3 regions of the Nocardia sp. NPDC060255 genome follow, and region 2 is predicted to be linked to each of the others. Evidence: riboswitches for the same ligand, from Rfam matches in the RefSeq annotation. Region 2 holds a riboswitch; each other region holds the start of a gene.
The links. A riboswitch is a leader RNA that binds a small molecule or an ion and turns the genes downstream of it on or off. The one in region 2 is predicted to bind cobalamin.
Positions count from the first base shown of each region.

Region 1 (5,598 bases), on a different contig from region 2:
ATCATCAGTCCGCGTTCTTCGGCGACTAATCCGCGAGTAAAGGGCAGCCGAATCATCCGTAACAAAACTTCGGGAAGATGAATTTCGGGTAAACCATTCTTGGGGAATTCGCCGTTCAGTCGCGCAAGGCCGAGACCTCTGCTACGGCCCTGCCGATAGCCGGGCCGGAAACCGCGACGGTAGCGATAGGCGATCAGCGCCTCGGCCAGATAGCCGAGGCGGTATCCCGCTCGATGGGCGCGCCAGCCGAATTCGAGATCCTCGTTGGCGGCATAGCTGGCGTCCTGTCCGCCGAGCTTCCGATAGACCTCGGCGCGGCACGCCATGCTGGTGCCGATGATCACAGGAGCATAAACGCCGGGCGGCTGGAATTGGTCCGGCGCCGGGATGTTGGCGACCAGGCGCGGGTGGTCCGTGTTGAGCGAATCACCCTCGATCGCAGAACAAGTCAGGTCGTAGCCCTCGTCCAGGAACTCGACCATGCGACTGACCCAGCTCGGGTACGCGCGGTCGTCGTGATCACAGAACAGTAACACCTCACCCGTGGCACTACCGGCCCCGACATTTCGGGCAAATGCGGCACCGCACCCACCCGACGCATCAACATACCGGAGCTTCAGCCGATCCCGGACCTGGTGATTTTCGATATGGACGCGCACGTCGACCGGTGAGCCGTTGTCGGCGATGACAACGTCGAATTCCCCCGGATAATCTTGACGCGTCAAGGCGTCCAGCTGTATATCGAGCAGATCACGGCCCGCGACCGTCTCCACATATGTCGGAATGACGATCGATACCGATCGTTCAGTCGTCACAAGCACTCCTGCTATCGACCCCCGCGCCGAAGCCCTCCCCAGAGGGTGACAACTTTAGACATATTCCGGAAAGCTGGGCTACACCCGATTTCCGTGGGGTTCCTCACAGACTTGGACAGGCGACCAGATGACGCGGGCCAGCCGATCGAGAGCGACCGCCGCACCGCCCGGCCGCACCGCGCTCCCGCCACGCGCCCTATGCTGGAGGGTGCAGCTGGTTCACCGCGCGCGTACGAGATGGAGCCCCGTCGTCGCGTTGCGGAGCCGAGTTCGGCCGCCCCGAAAGGGCGGACGGGCGAGAGGGAACCCGGTGGGAATCCGGGACTGTCCCGCAGCGGTAAGCAGGAACGAACGCCGTTACAAGCACTGGGCGCACCACACCCGGGAAGCGACGGCCAGTAGGTCGGCCGACCAGGCCGGTGCCTGTGAGTCCGAAGACCTGCCAGCCGTGTCGGATACGCCGTATCCGACGGCCACCGCCTCGTGGATCTGGGCGCGCGGTCTACCAGTACTTGATGTGTCGGGCTCTGTTGTCGAATCTCCTGACGTGTCACCCGGTAGCCGCGCAGCCCGCATGGCGACGGCCCACGACACCAGCACTGGAGAGACAACGTGACTGTTGTAAATCAGACACCGTTCACCGCAACGGTTCTCGGGCTACCTAGGGTCGGACCGCGGCGTGAGCTCAAGCGGGCCACCGAGGCCTACTGGGCAGGCAAGATCGACGCCGATCAGCTGCACACCGTCGCCCGCGACCTGCGGCACGCCCAACTCGCCGAACTACAAGCGGCAGGCCTGGATTCGATTCCGGTGGGCACCTTCTCGTACTACGACCAGGTACTCGACACCGCCGTCCTGCTCGGCGCGCTGCCGCCGCGGGTGGCCGGGATCGCCGATCCGCTGGACCGCTACTTCGCCGCCGCGCGCGGCAACGCTGGGTCCGACCTAAAAGCCGGCATCGAACCGCTGGAAATGACCAAGTGGTTCGACACCAACTACCACTACCTGGTGCCGGAAATCGACCAGGACACGGCGTTCTCGCTGAACCCGGCGAAGCTGCTCGACGAGGTGCGCGAGGCACTCGCGCTCGGCGCGCCCGCCCGTCCGGTGGTGGTCGGCCCGATCACCTTCCTGAAGCTGGCCAAGGCCACCGGCGGGGCGGCGCTGGACCGGCTCGCCGAACTCGTCCCGCTGTATTCCGAACTGCTCCGGCTGCTGGCCGAGGCGGGCATCGGCTGGGTGCAGATCGATGAGCCCGCGCTGGTCACCGACCTCACCGAGGCCGAAATCGAGCTGGTGCGAAGCACTTACACCGAGCTGACCGCGTCGGCCGAGCGTCCGGCGATCCTGGTGGCGACCTACTTCGGGCACGCCGACGCGGCGCTGAACGCGCTGGCGAGCACCGACATCGAGGGCATCGCGCTCGACTTCACCTCCGGCACCGGTGTTTCCGATGTCGCCGGTATTCCGGCGCTGGCGAGCAAGCTGCTGGTGGCCGGTGTGGTCGACGGACGCAACGTCTGGCGCGCCGATCTCGACGCCGTGCTCGCCACCCTCGGCACCCTGCTGGGTTCGGCTGCCTCGGTGGCGGTTTCGACCTCCTGCTCGCTGCTGCACGTGCCGTACACGCTGGCCGCGGAGACCAAGCTGGACGAGCGGCTGCGGTCGTGGCTGGCCTTCGGTACCGAGAAGGTGGCCGAGGTTCGGCTGCTGGCGACCGCGCTGACCGCGGGCACCGAGGCGATCGACGCCGAATTGGCCGACACCCGTGCGGCATTGGCGGCGCGGCAGGCCGACACCCGGCTGCATGACCCGCAGGTGCGGGCCCGGCTGGCCGAGCTGGGCCCGGACACGATCCGCCGCGCACCCGCCGAGGAGCGCCGCGTACTGCAGCAGGAGCAGTTGCACCTGCCGCCGCTGCCGACCACCACCATCGGCTCGTACCCGCAGACCTCGGCCATCCGGTTGGCCAGGTCCGCGTTCAACAAAGGCGAGATCGACGAGGCGGAATACATCCGCCGGATGCGCGCCGAGGTCGCCGATGTCATTGCGCTGCAAGAGAAGTTGGGCCTCGACGTGCTGGTGCACGGCGAGCCGGAGCGCAACGACATGGTGCAGTACTTCGCCGAGCAGCTCGACGGCTTCGCCGCCACCGAGCTCGGCTGGGTGCAGTCCTACGGTTCCCGCTGCGTGCGGCCGCCGATCCTGTTCGGCGACGTCAAGCGGCCGACGCCGATGACCGTCGACTGGATCAGCTACGCCCAGTCGCTCACCGCGAAGCCGGTCAAGGGCATGCTCACCGGGCCGGTCACCATCCTGGCCTGGTCGTTCGTCCGCGACGACCAGCCGCTCGGCGACTCGGCGCGGCAGGTCGCGCTGGCGATCCGGGACGAGACGGTGGACCTGCAGGCCGCGGGCATCCGCGTCATCCAAGTCGACGAGCCCGCGCTGCGCGAGCTGCTGCCGTTGCGCAAGGCCGATCAGCAGGCCTACCTCGACTGGTCGGTGCAGTCGTTCCGCCTGGCCACCTCCGGTGTCTCGGACGCCACCCAGGTGCACACCCACCTGTGCTACTCGGAGTTCGGCGAGGTGATCGACGCGATCGCCGGCCTGGACGCCGACGTGACCTCGATCGAGGCGGCGCGCTCGCGAATGGAGGTGCTCGACGACCTCAACGCGGCGGGCTTCGACCTCGGCGTCGGGCCGGGGGTCTACGACATCCACTCGCCCCGGGTGCCCAGCGTCGAGGAGATCACCACCTCCTTACGCGCGGCACTGAAAGCCGTTCCCGCCGAACGACTGTGGGTCAACCCCGACTGCGGTCTGAAGACCCGCGGCCAGGCCGAGGTGGAGGCGTCGCTGCGCAACATGGTCGCCGCCGCGACCGCCGTGCGCTGACCGTCTCGGCTGTTCACTGACGCTCGGCGCCGCCGCCTGATCCAGGCGGCGGCGCCGAGCTCGATCATCTTCGCCCTCAGCCCGCCTCGGGCTCGGGTCGGGAGACCCGGCGCCGCCGTGACGTGTATCGCTCGCACGGCTCTTCGGCCCGCTTGACCGGTTGCTGCCGCGACCTGGAGCTCATCCCTCGTCGCCACGCCGTATGACACCCGGGACAACGATCCATCCCAACCCCTCCTTGCACCTAGTGAAACCACTCCATGAATCGCCCCTATCCACCTTCGACGCGTGCGCTCGCGGTTCGGTTCCGACCAGTTGCCACGAATTTCCCGGGGCCGAAGCCGGTCAACCTTCCAGGTTGAACGCGCGGTTGATGACGCCCATGTCGAAGTAGTCGCGCCAGGCGAGGATGGTGTTGTCGGCCACTTCGAAGACGCCGGTGACCGGAAGCGGAATCGGCTTGCCCGCACTGTGGAGGGTGTCGGTGCGTTCGTTCATGACCAGGTTGCCGGAGGTGATCTGGTGGTGAATCTCGAAGTCGATGGCCTCGAAGGTGGTCAGGAAGCCGGCGATGAAGTCGCGGATGGCGGTGCGGCCGACCACCGGTTCGAGCGGAATGTTGTGGTATACAGCATCTTCCGCGAAGAAGGCGGCGATTCGGTCCGGATCCGGGTCGGACCAGCTGCGGCACATATCGCGGACGAGTTCGTCGGGAGTCGGCATGGGCGGGCTCACTTTCTGCTGCCGGACGGGCGAACCGCGTTGTGCGCAACGCCCTCTCGATTGAACCAAGCAATTGCTCGGTTCGGAAGCTTTTGACTTTCCGGCACTGTCCGCCCCGCGCCCTAGGCTGACGGCATGACCGACCAACCACTGCGTTACCGCTTGATCACCGGCGTCGACGACGCCTCGTTCTGCGAACGGATCAGCGAGCTGCTCGCGCAGGGCTACCGACTGCACGGCTCCCCCGCGGTTACCTTCAACGGCACCAACGTGATTGCGGCACAGGCGGTGATCCGGGACGACGATTAGCAGGCACGTAGGATGTGTTTCTTCGCCACGCCCGAGCTGGGCAGTGACTGCCCTTCGCACGCTACGCAGCCGGGATATCGCGCAAAATACCTTGCAGCAGCATATTTCCAGGTAGAAGTAGCCCGGAAATGCGATGATTGCGAAGACCCGGGACTACGATCTTTCCGTGCGGAAGATGTATGCGGGCGCGCGCCTTCGGCGGTTGCGCGAGGAACGCAGACTCACCCAGGCGGCACTGGCCAAGTCGCTTGATCTGTCACCCAGTTATCTCAACCAGCTGGAACGTGATCAGCGGCCGCTCACCATCCCGGTGCTGCTGAAACTCAACTCCACCTTCGACCTCGACGTCCAGTTCTTCGCCGCGGACTCGGACGCGCGCCTCGTGTCCGACCTGCACGAGGTGCTGATCGACGCCGCCGGCGGGCACACCGCGCCACTGACCGAGGTGGAGGAGCTGGCGACCAGGCAGCCCGAGGTCGCCAGGATCGTCGTCGCGATGCATCGCCGCCTGCGCGCCGCCACCGACCAGCTCGACCTGCTCGCCGCCCGGGTGTCCGCGCCGACCGGCGCGCCGGGCATGCCCATGCCCTACGAGGATGTGCGGGACTTCTTCTACGACCACCACAATCACATCCCGCAGCTCGATATCGCCGCCGAGCAGCTGTTCGAGCAGTCCGGCCTGACCATCGGCTCGCTGGATCGCCAGCTCGCCAGGGTCGCCGAGGAACGCGCCGGGGTCACCGTGCTGGTGCGCGGCGACGGCGCGGATCCGGCCATCCCGAAGCGGCAATACGATCCCGACAGCCGCACGCTCACTCTGGCCAGACGACTTCGACCGGGGCAGCGCGCCTTT
Region 1 covers NZ_JBHXAU010000003.1:351,800-357,397, forward strand. Annotated here, with positions in the region: gene ACFWF1_RS09950 (glycosyltransferase) at 1-815, opposite strand, end outside; cobalamin riboswitch at 1,114-1,256, shown strand; gene metE (5-methyltetrahydropteroyltriglutamate--homocysteine S-methyltransferase) at 1,428-3,713, shown strand; gene ACFWF1_RS09960 (nuclear transport factor 2 family protein) at 4,059-4,436, opposite strand; gene ACFWF1_RS09965 (DUF1737 domain-containing protein) at 4,572-4,745, shown strand; gene ACFWF1_RS09970 (short-chain fatty acyl-CoA regulator family protein) at 4,912-5,598, shown strand, end outside.
Region 1: another riboswitch for cobalamin. It lies ahead of metE (5-methyltetrahydropteroyltriglutamate--homocysteine S-methyltransferase); the one in region 2 lies ahead of ACFWF1_RS25875 (CbtB domain-containing protein).

Region 2 (5,598 bases):
CAGTATTTCGGCGAGGTGCTCGACGAGGCGCGGACCCTCATCGATACGGTGCTCGAGCTCGACGCGGACGTGGGAGTGGCGCTGCTGCAGGCCTTTACCGAAGGCCTGCTCGATGTCCCGTTCTGCCTGCACACCGACAACTTCGGGGCCGCCACCTCCGTGATCGATGAGCAGGGCGCGCTGCGCTGGGGGAAATTGGGCCGACTTCCGTTGCCCGCCGGCGCCGGTCGCGAGGATCTGGCGCGGCTCGGCTCCGACGCGCTCTACGGGATGCTCGACCACGTGGCGAATAGTTATGACAGCAGGCTGATTCCATGACCGAACCGATGAGAGATTCGATGCCCGAGGATGATTCGTCCATTGTCGTACTGGTGGATGCGTTTTCCACGGGAGCGCTGCTCGCGCGGCAGGCGCGGCATCAGCACCGGCTGATCCATGTCCAGTCTCGTTCCCATCTGCCCGCGACCTTCTCCGCGAGCCTGCCCGCCGAGTTGTTCGCGGAGGATCTCTCCTATGCGGACCAGGCCGACGACGTCCTGCGCAGGCTCGGCGAACTGGGACCGATCGCAGTCATCGCGGGCAGCGAGTACGGCGTCGAGGTGGCCGACGAGATCGCCGCGAAACTTGGCTTGCGCGGTAATGATCCGGCGCTCTCGCACGTGCGGCGGGACAAGTTCTACATGCTCGAGGCGGTCGCCGGTGCCGGTCTGCGGACGGCACGGCAGCGGCGCGGCAGCGATGCGGAGCGGCTTTTGGCATGGCGTCGGGCCGAAGGGCTCGGGCGGGTGGTGGTCAAACCGCTCGACAGTGCGGGATCCGATGACGTGTTCATCAGCGATTCCGAGGCGGAGGTTCGGGCGGCGGTCCAGGCGATCATCGGCAAGACGAATCTGATGCTGCGGACCAATGCGGCGGTGCTGGCGCAGGAATATCTGGTCGGAGACGAGTTCATCGTCAACTCGGTCAGCCGGGACGGCAAGCACTGGTTCACCGACGCGTGGATCAGCCACAAGGTGACCGTGCGGGACAACCGCCGGATCTATGACTGCGAAGACCTGCTGTCGCAGGACGATCCGCGCTTCACCGAGATCATCGACTACGTTTCGGGCGTGCTCGACGCGCTCGGCATCGCGAACGGGCCCGCGCACACCGAATTGATCTACACCGCAGCGGGTCCCGTGCTGCTGGAGACCGGGGCGCGGCTCTCAGGACTGGCCAACCCGCGCGCCCTCGATCGCGTCACGGGTGTGAACCAGGTCGACCTGACGATGGACTGCTACCTCGGCGAGGGACGCGCGCTGGCGGCGCAGCCGCCGGTCTATTCGCGGCGGGAGCAGGCGCGCTGCGTGAATCTCATTGCCCACCGGGAGGTTCCGCTGCCTGCCCAGGCGCTGCGGGCGGAGCTCGAACGGCTGCCCGCTATCGAGAGTGTGCGCTTCCGTATCGCCGATCAGGCGATGACCAGGCCGACGGTCGATCTCAACTCGTCGCCGGGTGTGGTGTTTCTCGTGCATCAGGACGCCGCCGAGATCGAACGGTCGTACCGGACGCTGCGTCGGCTCGAACACGAACTCTTGTAGGAGCCCCTGACAGGCAGAGAGCATCGATGACGAATACGCAGCTGGGGCAAATCCTTCTCGCCGTCCTGGTGCTCCTGCTGGGGGCCAACCTGCTCGGTCAGCTGTTCCGCCGACTGCGTCAGCCCAAGGTCGTCGGCGAGATCCTGGCCGGAATTCTGCTCGGCCCAACGGTTCTCGGGAAGGTCGCGCCCGGCGTCGCGGCCGAGATGTTCGGCGGCGACCAGGCTGATCCCAGCGCGGTGGTGCTCGGGTTCCTGTACAACCTCGGCTTGTTGCTGCTGATGTTCGTGTCGGGCTGCGCCGCAAAGCATCTGCTGGGCAGGCAGAATCGCACGGCCACCGCGTGGATTCTGGGGATCGGCACGCCGCTGCCGTTCCTCATCGCCCTCGTTGCCGCGCCGCTGCTGCCGCTCGCGGATTTCACCGGTACCGCGGGGAGCGAGCAGGCCGTCGTGCTCGTCTTCGCGGCCGCCACGGCGGTGACCTCGATCCCGGTCATCACCAAGATCTTCTACGACCTCGGCATCCTGCATACCCGCTTCGCCAGTCTGCAGCTGGGATCCGCTGTGCTGGAGGACATTGCGCTGTGGGGAGTGCTCTCCGTGGCCACCGCGATCGCGGGCGCCACCCTCGGCGCGGCCGGTGATGAGCTGACCGCGACCATCGGCGGGCACATCGCGGTCAACGCCGCCTACGTGATCGTCGCGCTCACCGTTATGCCTGCCGTGCTGCGTACGCTCTCCCGGGCCGAATGGAATGTGGTGGCGCGCAATTCGCCCATCGCGTGGATGCTCATCGTGTTCCTGGGTTATGTCTCCCTGGCCGCCGCCCTCGACGTGACGCCGGCGTTCGCCGCGTTGCTGGCCGGCTTCGGCGTGATGGGCGGCATGAAAGGTACTGAGCAGGAACGATTCCGGGACCCAATGCAGTCCATCAGCGATGTCTCAGGACACTTCTTCGTTCCGCTGTACTTCGCCATCGTCGGCTACCGGCTCGACCTTTCCACGACGTTCGACCCGCTGATGCTGGTGGGGTTCCTGGTCGGCACGTCGCTGGTGGTGTTCCTGTCCGTGGGTCTCGGCGCCAAGCTGGCCGGGATGAGCCGCCTCGACATCGTCAATCTCGCCATCACCCAGAATGCCCGCGGCGGGCCGGGCATCGTGATGGCCTCGGTGGCCTTCGACGCGGGCATCATCAACGCCACCTTCTACACAACCCTGGTGCTCACCGCCGTGCTCACCTCCCAGGCCTGTGGCTGCTGGCTCGACTATGTGCTGCGCAAGGGGTGGCCGCTGCTGTCCGGCGCCGACCTGCGCCGCCGGGGCATCGAACCGGCACCCGAGGAACTGGCGCCGCAGCGGCCGTGACTCGACGCATGCGGGTCGGGTGGAGTGGTTAACTCGATAGGGAGACTTGGGTGTCGAGGGCAGGAGGGTGTCATGGCGGAGGCGAACGGGATGACCGATCTGAAGCAGGGACAGCCGCACAGTGCCCGCATCTATGACTATTTCTTGGGCGGCAAGGACAACTATGCGGCCGACCGGTTGGCTGCCGACACGATCGAGCAGGCCATTCCCAATGTTCGGCTGGTCGCACGAGAGAACCGCGAGTTCATGCGTCGCGCGGTCGGCTACCTCGGCGCACAGGGCATCCGTCAATTCGTCGACATCGGCACCGGCATCCCCACCGAACCCAATCTGCACCAGGTGGCCCAGGAGACGGCCCGCGATGCGCGGGTGGTGTATGTCGACAACGATCCGCTCGTGCTCGCCCATGCTCGCGCGCTGCTCATCGGCACGCCGGAGGGGCGAACCCAGTACATCGAGGCCGATGTCACCGAACCGGCGAAAATCCTTGCCGCGCCGCAACTTCGCGACACCATCGACTTCGCCGAGCCGGTCGCGCTGAGCCTGATCGCGTTGTGCCACTTCGTGCCCGGCGAGCAGATGTACCAGGTCATCGATAAGTTGCTGGAACCGCTTGTGCCAGGCTCGTTTCTAGTGATGACGCACCTCACCGCCGACCTCGATCCGGAGGCGGTCCAGGGCACGGTGCGCGCCTATGAGGCCAGTGGTATACGGATGGAAGCGCGTACGTATGACGGGGTCGCCCGCTTCTTCTCGGGTTTGCAATTGATCGAACCGGGCATCGTGCCGATCGGCCGGTGGTTTCCCGGCGGCACCGCGCCGGATCCGAACGCTGTTGTCCCGCTGGCCGTTGCGGACTCCGCCGCTGTGCTGAAACCGCCCGCTGCCGGATATGCCGCGATCGGGCGTAAGCAATAGGGCGTTTCGGAACACGCTCGGGTAACGGCGTTCGGCGATCCTTGACCTGTCGTTTCGACCGCTTCTAGAGTTGACGTCTGCTGGGTATGAGGAATCTGGTGTAAATCCAGAGCGGTCGCGCCGCTGTGAACATGCTGTGAATAGCGGTGTGTGAGTCAGAAACTCGGTTCGGCAGGAGTTTTCATTCTGGACGTAGGGACGCGCAATCCCTGGAAGGAGTCCCGCATGGCCACTTATGTTCCGCATGCCGGTGTGACGGTTCGTCCGCTCAGCGCCTCGGTCTCGAGCACGCTCTGGTTGGTCGGCACGGTGCTGGGGGCACTGCTGATCTACTACTTCGTCGGTATCGATCAGGGCGCGGTGTCGATTTTCGGCAGCGACACCCACGTCCACGAATTCGTGCACGACGCAAGGCATTTCCTCGGCTTCCCGTGCCATTGAGTCGGCTCGGCCGGAGCGAGTGGTAGCGGTATGGAGAAGCAGATAATCGGTCGCGGCCTGCTCGCGGGCGCGATCGGTGGGTTGCTGGCGTTCGTGTTCGCGCGGATTTTCGCCGAGCCGGTGATCCAGCGGGCGATCGACTACGAAAGCGGTAGGGACGAGGCGCAGGAGGCGCTGGACAAGGCCGCGGGCCACCCGATGGGAGATATGGGCGCGGAGGTGTTCACCCGGACGGTGCAGTCCAATGTCGGGATCGGCCTCGGGATGATCCTGTTCGGTGTCGCCATGGGTGGACTGTTCGCGGTCGCCTACGCGCTGAGCGTCGGCCGGGTCGGCAAGGTGTCGGCGCGCAACCTGGCGCTGCTGCTGGCCGGGGCGTTCTTCGCGGCGGTGTATCTGGTGCCGTTCCTGAAGTATCCGGCGAACCCGCCCTCGATCGGGCATCCGGATACGATCAGGGACCGGACGGCGTTGTATCTGACGATGGTGGTGTTGTCCTCGCTGTTCCTGCTCGGCGCGGTCCTCTTGGGTCGGAGATTGGCAGCGCGCGTTGGCAATTGGACTGCGAGCCTGCTTGCGGCACTCGCCTTCGTGGTGGCTATCGGGATCGTGATGCTGCTTTTGCCTCAGCTGGGGCATCTTTCGGCGAACACCGCCGAATTCGGCAGGCAGGCGACCGAAACACCGCAGCCGCTGACGGATTCGTCGGGCGGCATCGTGTATCCGGGATTCCCCGCCGATGACCTCTATCGGTTCCGGTTGTATTCGATTGCCGCGCAGGCAATCCTGTGGCTGTCGATCGGACTGGTCTTCGCTACGTTGAGCGGCAAGCTGTTCGAGCCGACGCGTAGATCAGACGCTGCGGAAGCAGGTGTCGCCACATAGGAAGCGCCGCAACGGCGTTGTGATTCTCGCCGGATGGATGTCGAGCCGATCCGGCGGGTCTACGCGTGTCCGGTGAACATGGTGACCAGGCTGTGTGGTGCGTTGTCGCCGGACATCAACTCGTGCAGCTCGGCGCCGTCGATGGCGATATCGGTGCTGCGGGGGAACATGGCGAGCTCGTATTCGGCGATCGCGGCCTCGATGTCGCCGGGATGGGCGGCGAGGGCTTTGCCGAGTTCGGCGCCGTCGAGCAAGGCCAGGTTGGCTCCCTCGCCGTTCGGCGGCGCGAGGTGGGCGGCGTCGCCGACCAGTGTTACGCCCGGCACCCGGTCCCATTTGTGGCCGATCGGCAGGGTGTAGTGCGGGCGGAAGACCGGGGCGGTGTCGGCGTCGGTGATCAGTGCGGT
Region 2 covers NZ_JBHXAU010000015.1:33,455-39,052, reverse strand. Annotated here, with positions in the region: gene ACFWF1_RS25895 (methylaspartate mutase) at 1-318, shown strand, start outside; gene ACFWF1_RS25890 (ATP-grasp domain-containing protein) at 315-1,580, shown strand; gene ACFWF1_RS25885 (cation:proton antiporter) at 1,607-2,947, shown strand; gene ACFWF1_RS25880 (SAM-dependent methyltransferase) at 3,020-3,865, shown strand; cobalamin riboswitch at 3,910-4,051, shown strand; gene ACFWF1_RS25875 (CbtB domain-containing protein) at 4,091-4,306, shown strand; gene ACFWF1_RS25870 (CbtA family protein) at 4,337-5,191, shown strand; gene ACFWF1_RS25865 (FAD-dependent oxidoreductase) at 5,251-5,598, opposite strand, start outside.

Region 3 (5,598 bases), on a different contig from region 2:
TGACGTTCCCGCGAATGTCATTGGGCCACCGCCGTTTCGTCGTCGCGACCGCCCGCGGCGGCGCCTACTCGCCCGGTGCGCCGAAGGCCGCCTTCGACTACCAGGAGCGCTTCCTGCGCGACTTCTTCGCGGGCCATTTCGCCGTCCAGGACACGGTTTTCATCAATGCCGAACTGGCCAACGCCCGCCAGGATCCCGCGCTGGCCCACCTGCGCGGCAAGCACCACGAGTCGTACGCGCTCGCCCTCGAGACCGCACGCAATCTCGCTAAGGAGTACTGACGTGAACTGGGTCGTCCTGGGCATCGCGGGCCTGGTCGAGATCGTCTGGTCACAGAGCATCAAACCGACGGAGAACTTCACCCGCCTGGTGCCGACCGTGATCTGCTTCGTGCTCGGCGTCACCGCGGTGTACCTGCTGTCCAGGGCCATGCAGACGCTGCCGGTCGGCACCGCCTACGCGATCTTCACCGGGATCGGCGCGGTCGGCGCCATCGGCCTCGGCATCGTGTTCAACAAGGATCCGCTCAGCGCGGGCCGAGTGTTCGCCCTCTCGCTGATCATCGGCGGCATCGTGCTCGCCAGGGTCACCAATCCCGAATGACGAATGGCGCCAACGTTGCTCGTAGTGCGCTCTAGTCCGACCCGCAGACGCGGGGCGGCAGGCTGGCTAAGCTCGGGCTGCATCCAATAATCAGCGAAAGGACCGTGATGCCTACACGTACCGCGCGTACTGCCTGGACCGGCACTCTGCAGGAGGGGTCGGGACAGGTCGAGCTGGCCAGTTCCGGGGTCGGCAAGTACGACGTGTCGTTCCCGAAGCGTTCCGCCGAGGACGCCGACGGCACCACCAGCCCGGAGGAGCTGATCGCGGCGGCGCACTCGTCCTGCTACGCGATGGCCCTTTCGGCCCAGATCGGTAATGCGGGCGGCACGCCGGAGAGCCTGGACGTCAGTGCCGATGTGACCCTCGGCCCGGACCCGGCCGGTGGCTTCCGGATCAGCGGCATCAAGCTGACCGTGCGCGGCAAGGTCTCCGGCCTCGACGCCGACGGCTTCGCCGCCGCGGCCGAGGCCGCCAAGGCGGGCTGCCCGGTCAGCAAGGCCCTCGCCGGCGTCGACCACATCCTCCTCGACGCGGCCCTCGTCTAACTCGGTACAGCAGGCTGCCCGGTTCGCGCACTGTGGTGCGGGAGCCGGGCAGTTTTGTGTGACAACCGATTTCGGGTGAGCAATGGGTCAGGCCCGGCGAAAGAAGCGGCGGGCCGCAGGGTGGTACATCGCGGGGATGGCGATCAGGACTGCGACGATATGGACAGTGCGGAACAGACCGATCACCGCGGATTCGATGGTGAGGTGGGCGAACAGGTCGCCGAACTTGTCCGCGGAGAGCAGCGCCGCGAGCGGTTCGATGATCAAGGAGAGCAGCCCGATCACGCCGATGCCGAAGGTCAGCAGCAGGCGGGCCCAGCGGGCGCCGTGCGTCATTCGGATGGCGACGAGGAGAACGACCAGGTAGATCCCGAGCCGCACGGCCAGCCCGGTCGTCAGGTCCGCTATGTCGACCTCGTCGCGCTCCAGTAGCAGCGCGGACTGCTCGATCGCCTCGGCGACGCCGGCGAGCAGGGCGACGACGAGGCCGACGAACGCGACGAGGACGGCGCGCGGTGGTTGTGCGGGTACGCCCGAACGCAGCGGTGCGGGCAAAAAGGAAAGGGCAGTGCCGGTCATGACACCGACACTGCCCTGCGTCTTCCGGATGCGGATCAGCCCGCGGTAGCGATCGACTCTCGTACCGGAGTATCACTGCGCGTGGCGAATTCGCTGAGCGCGGCGAAGCCGAGGGCCAGGCAGGCCCACAGCGTCGCGGTCTCGGCCAGCGAGGACGCCCGGAACTGCCACAGCAGCGCGGCCGGGAAGTCCGCCTTCACCTCGTTGATGCCCGGCAGCAGGATGTAACCCGCCGCTGTCGCGAGGACGAACGCGGCGAGCCCACCGATCAGTCGCAGCGTGCTCAGCTGACCGCGCAGCAACTTGTAGACGTACACGCTCGCGCCGACGGCCACCAGGCCGAGCAGCACGGCGGCCACCCAGAGCAGGGTGCGCTGGTTGATCGTCTCCGGATCACCGACCGCAGGTGGGTTCGCCGGATATTTGAAGAACGGCACGGCCACGATCGCGGCCCAGCCGCCGAGCCCGATGCCGAGCGCGAGTTTCGGCCCGGAGAGCGTGGTGTAGCGGCGGGCGAAATGCGCGACGGAGGCGAAGATGGCGCCGAGCGCGAGACCGGCCAGGCCGAGCGCGAGGAACTGCCCCGCCTTCTGGCCGGTGCGGCTGACCAGCGGTTCTTCCTCGTCGCCGTGCGAATGCCCGTTGGTCGCTTCCGCTTCCGTGCCGTGCGGATGATCCGCGGCGGCCGCGCTACCGGCCTCCTCGATGGCGATGGCGGCATCGACCTTCGGTTCGCCGATGAAGAAGCCGACCGAGGCGGCCAGCAAGCCTGCGATGAGACCGGCTAGCAGGCCGCGCAACAAAAGGGTCTTCAGGGAACCAATCAGTGGCACGGCAGCCCCAGCAGGTGACGTCCGTCGTGCATCAGCTCATGCAGGTACATCCCGCTGCGCGAGATGACGCCCTGATCGAAGCCGACCAGGTACAGCGTGAGCAGTGCGAGTAGAACGACACCTACTGTGACGAGCACAGTGGCCAGTGAATCGGTTGCCCGGCTCGGCGAATGCGCGATAGCCATGCGAGTCCTCCTAGGGATGCGCGTCCCGTCGAATGGGTTGCGAAGGAGCCGGTGTCTGGCTATCCGGCACCCAGGGACTCGGTGCATGGAACACAGTGGCGCGACCGCTCCGGAATTTCACCGGATTACCGCATCACCCTCGCGTTTTGTCATCCGAACTGTGACACCTGGAAGCACCCGCCGTCAACACGACAGCAGGGGCCCGCCCTGATGTCGGGCGAGTCGCCGGGCAAGTCAGCCCGCCCGGCAGTGCTCGACAGGTCAGTCGGCAGGCTTCGCGGCCACGTCGATGACGACCTCGAATTCCAGCAGCGACGCGCCCGTGGAGACCGGCTGCCGCCGCTCGCCCGCATGCGCCTCGCGCGCGGGCCCGTCCCGCCACGCCGTGAACGCCTCTTCCGAATCCCACTGGGTGACAACGAAGTACCGCTTGTCACCGGCGACCGGCCGGAGCAGCTGGAAGCCGAGGAAACCCGGGGAGCCCTCGACCGCGTGCGCACGGTGGGCGAACCGCTTCTCCAACTCGGGGCCCGCGCCCTCGGGAACCTCGATCGCGTTGATCTTCACAACAGCCATGGGCTCGACAATACGACCCGCCAGCGTCCGTCCGGTATGGGCCATATCGGGGGCACCGCGCACGGCCGGGGCGCGCCGGGCAGAATCAGCGGGGTGTTGCACGACGAAGGTGGCGCGGGTGTGCCGATCCTGCTGCTGCACGGATTGATGGGCAGTGCCAGGACCTGGCACGATCAGCTGGACTGGCTGCGCGACTACGGCCACGTCTACACCTTCGACGCCGCCGGGCACGGCAGGCCGGCGCCGGCCGAGCTGACCACCGAGGCGTTCGTCGCCGATCTGGCCGCCGCGACCGCGGGCATCACCGAGCCCATGGTGGTGATCGGGCATTCGATGGGCGCGCTGCACGGCTGGGTGTTCGCCGCGACCTACCCCGATCGGGTGCGCGCGCTGGTGGTCGAGGACATCGCCCCGGATTTCACCGGCCGGACCGCCGCGAATTGGGCGGCGATGATCGAGGCGTGGCCGCAACCGTTTCCGGATGCGAATGCGGTGCTGAGGTTCTTCGGGCCGGTCGCCGGTCGGTACTTCCTCAACTCGTTCGAGCACGGCCCGGACGGATACCGGCTGCACGGGTCGGTCGCGACGTTCCGCGATATCTCCGAGGAGTGGGGGAGCCGCGACTTCTGGCCGCAGTGGCACGCCATCCGGGTGCCCGCGCTCTTGCTCGAGGGCGAACACACCATCACCCCGGCCGGCCAGATGCGTCAGATGGCCGAGGCACATCCCGATGCCGAGCACGTACTCGTCTCGGGCGCAGCGCATCTCGTGCACGACGACCAGCCCGGCCAGTACCGGGAAGCCGTCGAGCGCTTCCTCCGCCGCGTGCTGAACGTCTAGTTGCCGCCTTCACCGGCGAGCGCGAAGAGACCGTCGACGGTTTGCTCGATCAGGCCGTCCACCAGTAGCGAGTCCAGAGCCCGGGCTCGCTGGCCGGGATCGAGGGGCCAGGCGAGGTCGAGACTCACCCGCTCCACCGGTCCCGTCGCGCCGCGCAGGACATCGAGCAACCTACCGCGCGCTTGGCGGTCGGTGCCCTCGTATTTCTGTGTGCGACGGACGATTTCGGAAACGGGACGGCCTGCGGCGACCCACGCGCAACTCGGCAGCGGGCAGCGCGAACAGTCCGGTGTGCGCGCCGTGCACACCGTCGCACCCAGCTCCATCAACGCGGCCGAGAACACCGCCGCACGATCGATCTGTTGCGGCAGTAGAGCTTCCGTCTCCGGCAGATCACGCGACGACGGATTACCCGCCTCCGCACGGCCGTGCACCGCCCGAGCGACAACTCGGCGAACGTTGGTGTCCACCACCGGAACTCGTTGTCCGTAGGCGAAGCACGCGACCGCCCGCGCCGTGTACGCCCCGATGCCGGGCAGGCCGAGCAGTACGTCCACGTCGGCCGGCACCTCGTCACCGTGCTCCGCGGCGAGCACCCGCGCGCATTCGTGCAGCCGCAGCGCCCGGCGCGGATAGCCGAGCTTGCCCCACGCGCGCAGCACCTCGGCCTGCGAGGAGGCCGCCATCGCCGAGGGCACCGGCCAGCGCGCCACCCACTCGCGCCAGATCGGCTCGACCCGGACCACCGGCGTCTGCTGCAGCATGATCTCGCTCATCAGGATCTGCCACGCGGTGACCTCGCGGCGGCGCCACGGTAGGTCGCGCGCGGTCTCCTCGTACCAGTCGAGCAACACGTCGGCATCGATGGTGTTCGGTGCTTTCCTCACGGTTCCTGTCCTACTGCCGCCAGCCGGTATTTGCCGACCCGTAACCAAACGAACTCGCTGGTAACTCGAGCCTTGTGCACAATGGTCGGTATGCCTGATTCAAATCCGGTCAGTGCCTGGAAGTCTTTGCGCGAAGGCAACGACCGCTTCGTCTCCGGTGCGCTGCAGCATCCTAGCCAGGGCGCCTCCGACCGAGCCAAGCTCGTCAGTGGCCAGCACCCGTCCGCGATCCTCTTCGGTTGCGGTGACTCCAGGGTCGCCGCCGAGCTGATCTTCGACCAGGGCCTCGGCGACATGTTCGTCGTGCGCACCGCCGGCCACGTGGTCGACAGCTCGGTGCTCGGCTCGATCGAGTACGGCGTGCAGGTGCTCAACGTTCCGCTGATCGTGGTGCTCGGGCACGACAGCTGCGGCGCGGTGAAGGCCACCATCGACGCGCTGGACGGCGGCGAGGTACCTGGCGGATTCATCCGCAGCGTGGTCGAGCGGGTCACGCCTTCCATTCTGATCGGCCGCCGGGAGGGGCTGTCCACCGTCGACGAGATGG
Region 3 covers NZ_JBHXAU010000001.1:1,173,106-1,178,703, forward strand. Annotated here, with positions in the region: gene ACFWF1_RS05395 (FMN-dependent NADH-azoreductase) at 1-281, shown strand, start outside; gene ACFWF1_RS05400 (DMT family transporter) at 283-603, shown strand; gene ACFWF1_RS05405 (OsmC family peroxiredoxin) at 711-1,151, shown strand; gene ACFWF1_RS05410 (hypothetical protein) at 1,239-1,730, opposite strand; gene ACFWF1_RS05415 (CbtA family protein) at 1,766-2,563, opposite strand; gene ACFWF1_RS05420 (CbtB-domain containing protein) at 2,554-2,748, opposite strand; cobalamin riboswitch at 2,777-2,932, opposite strand; gene mhuD (mycobilin-forming heme oxygenase MhuD) at 3,010-3,324, opposite strand; gene ACFWF1_RS05430 (alpha/beta fold hydrolase) at 3,418-4,164, shown strand; gene ACFWF1_RS05435 (A/G-specific adenine glycosylase) at 4,161-5,051, opposite strand; gene ACFWF1_RS05440 (carbonic anhydrase) at 5,142-5,598, shown strand, end outside.
Region 3: another riboswitch for cobalamin. It lies ahead of ACFWF1_RS05420 (CbtB-domain containing protein); the one in region 2 lies ahead of ACFWF1_RS25875 (CbtB domain-containing protein).